2 regions of the Caldicellulosiruptor obsidiansis OB47 genome follow, and region 1 is predicted to be linked to the other one. Evidence: riboswitches for the same ligand, from Rfam matches in the RefSeq annotation. Region 1 holds a riboswitch; the other holds the start of a gene.

Region 1 (3,217 bases):
ATGGATATAATTAAATATATTAAGATGGAAGCCGAAATTTTAGATAATTTAGAAGAATAAGTAAACTAAATCATAAACAAAAAGGGACTAGTTCCGGTCAAAACGTTAGAACAAGTCCCTTTTTATCTTTATTAAAATACCACTGTCTCAATCTTTTTTGCCACCATATATCTTAACGCGCAAAGATATTTTTACATTTTCATAACACTTGCAAGATGATGAACAGCAAATCCAATATTTGTATATCCTTTGGAATCAAAATAAGCTTTAACACTGCTTAGCTCACTGTACATTGTTGCAAGCCCTTCTTCAAAAAATGTAACATTCTCACCTTCGCTCGATGGCTGTGTTTCTACAGAAATTACAAGTCTTTTACCAAAGTTTTTTGCATAACCTGCTTCATTCTCAGCAATTGCTATAATCTCATGACTGCTGTCTCTGTATGCCATGATGTTTGTCCAGCTTGTTTTTGAAATTACCCACTGTGCAAGATTACCTGAGCCATAGTTATTAGAATAATATATCTCATCAAACCAGAAGGGTATATCAAATACAACCGGAAGATTTAATCTTGCTGCCTGTAAAACTGCCTCATCAACAAAGTTCTGATAGTTTAAAATTACATTATCTCTTGCCGTGTTCCACTCAGCGTTTTGATAAGGCTCAACATCAAGGTGAATACCACAAAACTTTTCGTTCTCTGATACACTCAAATTATAATTCTCAACCCATCTGATGAAATTATAAAACCCTTCTCTTTTGTCCTGCCATATCCATATACTATCCCCAGACAGCGCATATACATTTATCCCATAAGATGTAGCAGAAGATACAAAATCTCTGTAATACCTTAAATCAAGAGTACTATCAATCTGAAGATATAACTCAGAATATCCATTTATCCGCAAATAGTTCAAAATCTCATCTTTGCTGCTTACAATTAACCAAGGGTTCCAAAGCCATGTACCAAAACCTGTGTTATTGCTGGATATAGCCGTTTGAGATGGCTGCTTTGTTTCCTCTTGAGATACAGGAGTCTGCTCTGGCTCAGATATCTCATAAGACTGTGTTTTCTTTAGACCTGCAATCTGTCTTTTCTTTGCTGCAAATGCCATTGCACTTGAAATTGATAAAATTAATAAAATAATAATGAAGACTGAAATCAATTTTTTCATATCAAAATACCTCCTTATATGGAGTTTATTATCATAATTTTTTGCTGGAACTCCATATAAGGAGTTCCTGGCAGCCTGGCAACCATAGGGGGTTTTTCCCCCGACAGGCCCATGGCTTTGCGCCCACAGGTTTCCCTGTGTTTGCCTTTTTCAGGAATATCACTTTAATTTTTTAACAATTTAAATTATACTCTTTTTATTTTCAAAAATCAATTTCAAAATTTCTGAATTGTCTGCTGCATTCAACTCTTTTATCTCTGAGGATTTATTTTCTTGGCACCCACAGATAATCGACAGAAGACTTTTTGTTAACAGGTTGCGGATATAAACACATGAGCTGTTTTATTTCTCTATCCATATCGCATCTTACTTTTAACCCCAGTTCTTTTGCCTTTTCATATGTTATTGGAAAATCATGTGTGTATTTGCCCTCAACAAGCTCTTTTGCTATGTTTTGAGCAACATCTTCAGGGTAGTTATCAGAAAGAAGTTCTAAAACAGCATCTTTTGTCTGCTTTAAAGCCTTTCTTGCAATGTCTGCTAAAATCAATGTTTTGTCATCAACCTCATTCAATGTCTTTTGTTTTACAACCTCAAGGATAGACACTGCCGGAAATTCCCCAATCTGAGGATCAACAGGACCTAAAACCGCATCCTCACACATAACTATCTCATCTGCAGCAAGAGCAATGAGAGTCCCGCCCGACATTGCATAGTGAGGAACATGAACCGTAACCTTCCCTTTATGTCTTTTTATTGCTCTTGCTATCTGGAGCGAAGCTAAAACAAGCCCACCCGGTGTGTGTAGAATTATATCAAGTGGAATTGAGGGGTCAGTCATGTTTATTGCCCTTACGACTTCTTCTGAGTCGTTTATGTCAATGTATCGGTACACCGGAAAACCAAGAAAACTCATTGTCTCTTGCCTGTGAACAAGAAGAATAACTCTTGAACCTCTTTTTTTCTCTATTTTAGCAATAAGCTTTTGTCTTGCAGATTCAAGCATTCTCTGTTTCATAACTGGCTGAAGTGAACTTGCTATGATGAAAAATATCAGCAAATCCCAAAAACTCATGTCATACACTCTCCTTTTTAAATCTTAATAATATCTGTAGTAAAAAATCTCATCATCGAAAAAATTATGATATCTGCGATACTTCTTTTTAAAGAAGTTGACAGTCAGCGCTCCAAATACAAATCCGCCAATGTGAGCCCACCAGGCAATTCCACTTCCAAACACAGGTCCAAACAGCTCAAGAATCCCGGACGACACCTGTGATAAAAACCACAAACCAAGGTAAAACACAGCTGGAATTTCAATAAACAGAGGGATAAATCCTATTGGAATTAGAGTAACAATCCTTGAAAGTGGGAACATCAAAAAGTACGCACCCATAACACCAGATATTGCCCCTGATGCGCCAACAATCGGAACATTTGAGTCTGCATTAAAAAACCAGTGGGTATAGGCTGCAAAGAATCCACTCAGAAGATAAAAAATCAAAAATCTGAAATGACCTACCCTGTCTTCAACATTGTCACCAAAAAGCCACAAAGACCACATGTTAGATATAAGATGCATCCAGCTTCCATGCATGAACATTGAACACATTATTGGAAATATGGAATATACAATCGCAACTATTAAACCATGCGAGAGAGCATGAGAAAAACTGTCAGGAACAAATGCATATTTTAAAACAAACTCAGAAGCTGCTTCAGGTGGAAGTGAAACCTGGTATAAAAAAACAAGAATGTTTACCGCTATCAAAAACCATGTCATAAAAGGTTTTTCCCTGCTCGGGATAGTATCTCTCAAAGGAATCAAGCTTTTTTTCCTCCTTTTCAAATTTAAAATTGATGCTACATTATTAAATACCCATTTTAGAAACATTATTATACATATTATATCAATTTATTTGCCAAAAATAAAAGAAGGCTAACAGAATTTTGCCGAAAATTATCGAGCGTTGCCGAAAATTAAAAATTTGGTCAATTTTAATTGTTGACAAAAGCCTCTTATTTTGCTATTCTATTTGTAA
Region 2 (3,217 bases), 680 kb from region 1:
AATCTCAACTTCAATTTCACCTGCATTACAATTTTCTCCAATAACAACAACTTGCGGAGGTGATTTAGAAATATCTGCAGCACTGTCAATTGAGGCTGGTGGAACTGGATCATGGGGTGTTATCGATGGTATACTTGTACTATTAGGAAAACTAAAATTTCTTATCTCATTTAAAATTTGTGGCAAGGGCGGATACGGAACTGAAGACACTACATTTATAACCCCACCTGAATTAACAATCCGACTATAGTCAGGCGGCATCCTCGTCACAATGGTTGCGCCATTTTCTATTACTAACGTAGTTGGATTGTTCAAAAACTGAATCGAATCGCAATATACTACCGCACCAGATTTTATTGTAACTGTCCCTTGATCCTGTATTCTTAACGCACCCCTGATTACTCCTATTTTCTTTATTACAACATCTACCGCATTTGCTGTACTACCTTTAACTATGACATTCCCATCGCAGTATAACTCATCAAACTCATATCTCCCTCTACCATATAATTCCGCATTTCCCCCCACGTACGTTATACCCATCTGCAAGCTAATATTTCTATCTCCAACACCCGTTCTTCTCAAATTTGACCTAATATAAGTTACATTGTTCACTTTTACATTGTCTTCGCGAACTTGTGGATTACCGTTCACACCCAGTGATAACTCACCCATTACCACCAAATTATTAATGTCAGTTTGCAAACCGCCGTGTGATTGTATGTCACCGCCTGTATGTATATTCCCGCCTATTATGGTAAAGTTAACATTTGCCACGAAGCTTCCATTTGTGTATAATGCATAATCAAACAAGTTAAATACTGAGGATGCAGCAGTAGTAGTTGCACTCGATACGCTACTTTCCAGCCCATTAGGCTTGGTTGCAAGTATTTCAACATCTAACCGCAATGTTCTCTTTATCTCTTTATCTGACGAAGTTCCTGCTCTCTTTTTAGATACATCAATGTAAATTGTATATCCATCAGGAAGAGACCCACTTGTCGTACCTGACCATGCATTAACTGTAATATCATCAAGTTCATACCCAGTCAGGCTCTCATAATGTGGCTTTATATACAACTCTACTAAGTCAGATAACTTCTTAAACTCCGGCAGCGACAGAGATTCAACCTTTATGGAAGCATCACTACCCACGTCATTCATAAACCGGCTTACCTCATCCCTTATAATCGCTTTCATACCCTCATACACTTTATCTTCAGCTACATCTCGACTTATCCTCCCATGTCGCAAATCATCCAATATCTTCCCCGGCTCATAGCTCTCATCTCCCAATAACCATCTCACTCGACCAGGACATATATCTTTTAGTGTCCCATCTCCCTTGTAATAATAACCATACGCTATATTCTTTGCATCCTCTAACAGTTGATTAAAATAATACAAAAACTCCTCTGCTGCACTTTCAGCTCCATAGCCTGTTGCAGATTTCTGATATATAGATGTGCTCTGGTTCAGCGATGCTAACACAGCCGACATCGCTCCCAGTAAGACTGTGCTTAAAATAGCAATTATTATTATCACAATAATTAAAGCACTTCCACTCAAATTTATTTTGAATACTTTTTTACTAAAGGTCTTCCAATTTGTTCTCAACATTTCACACACTTCCTTAAACTCTTAACTATAGTTAAATACAACGCTAACAATAATTTTCCCTCTTAACTCTCTCCGTACTTCCCACTTGTTCATTAATTCTTTGCTACTAAAACAACAATGGATATAAAAATAAAAGCATCTGGCTGTCGCCAGATGCCATTTGCCAATGATTAAATATATCACTCATCTCTTGGCATATTTTCGGCAGCCTGGCAACCATAGGAAGTTTTACTTCCGACAAGCCCATGGCTTTGCGCCCCTGCCTTTCGACAGGTTTGCCCTTTCGATATATGCCTTTACTCTTTTGACAATCACAATCCTCTGTATATTATTATCTCACAAAACTTAGAGTTTTTCAAGCACATTTTTCAGCTCCAACTGCAATTCGGAATTTGAACAACAACTCCTTTTTCATGTTATACTTTACCCAGAATCGAATCTAAGCGCTGCTTCACTTCTGCGTTGCATGACGCATACAACTGAATAAACTCCAGAAATCCAAAGATACCAAAGTACTGTCCAGCATATACAATAACCGATTTTGGCCCCTCTTCCACATACTTCTTTGCTGCTACAGGCAAACTTTTTCCCTCACATCTCTTCCCTTCTTCCATATCTCTGTATAGCTGGAAGAACAAATATCCTATCAGTACCATCACAATATGAAATGCTATAAAATTGTACTTCGTGCTCTTAAAATCTTCAATCTTCCAAAAATCCTTGATCTGTCGGTAATCTTCCTCAATCTCAGGCCTTAATTCATATGTCTTGATTATTTGTTTTGCTGTCTTCCCAAGATCTGTAGTCACAATTACAAAATATTCATCCGTCTTTGTGTCATGTACTACACACCCATTTATCTGTACGTCATCTTCAGGCTTGGCACTCCTCCAATAACTACCCAGTGATTCTACAAAAGCAATCTCCTGCCTCTTCCTTTTTTTGTTCGGGTGAGCTTCCCACTTGTTTTCTTCTTTTGCTATCATTACTGCCTGCTCATATGCCTCCATATTGCTTTTCAAAGGAATGTACGTATCCACTCCTCTCTTTTGTTTTAACTGGTTCATAAGCTCCCTCGAAATAAATCCACGGTCATTAATTAAAATGTCCCCAAATTTTAACATTTTGCTTTTTAGTACCATCTCTCGGCTTAATTCAAGGTCATGTACGTTAATACTACCTATTTTGATTTCTTCCAGTATACCATTATCACCTGTAATACCTCGTAGTGTAGACATCTTATATCCTCTACGCATTCCATCTTTATCTCTTACCACTTCTGAACCTTCATAATTGCTATTCTCCAGTAATACTTCAAGCTCAGTACAATCAAGAATATGAATATCAGGTACTATCTCCTTCTTCGGAAATACATACTCTTGAACATATGTATTATATCCTTGTATTAACTCTTCCACCGTGTATTTCTTTACTATGTTACGAAGGGTACCTTCGTCCATCAGCCCTTCTTTCAACCCTCTCTTATTGTCCCATATGTTCCAGCCAATTTCTGATAATGTCTCCGCATTGCTTATAGCAAAGGGTATATCTGTCAAACTGGTCTTTAGCTTCATCTTCGCTGTAATGGCTAATGTCA

What was found. Region 1 has a riboswitch for cyclic di-GMP ahead of COB47_RS11540 (hypothetical protein). Riboswitches for the same ligand answer to the same signal wherever they lie in the genome.
Region 2: it holds a riboswitch for cyclic di-GMP, as region 1 does, so the genes downstream of both, COB47_RS08405 (tapirin) here and COB47_RS11540 (hypothetical protein) in region 1, are expected to answer to the same signal.

Annotation. Positions count from the first base shown of each region.
Region 1 covers NC_014392.1:2,487,665-2,490,881, forward strand. The annotation lists gene COB47_RS11540 (hypothetical protein) at 192-1,175, opposite strand; cyclic di-GMP riboswitch class I at 1,242-1,331, opposite strand; gene COB47_RS11545 (SDH family Clp fold serine proteinase) at 1,441-2,250, opposite strand; gene COB47_RS11550 (rhomboid family intramembrane serine protease) at 2,275-3,003, opposite strand.
Region 2 covers NC_014392.1:1,808,640-1,811,856, forward strand. The annotation lists gene COB47_RS08405 (tapirin) at 1-1,620, opposite strand, end outside; cyclic di-GMP riboswitch class I at 1,821-1,910, opposite strand; gene COB47_RS08410 (transposase) at 2,037-3,217, opposite strand, start outside.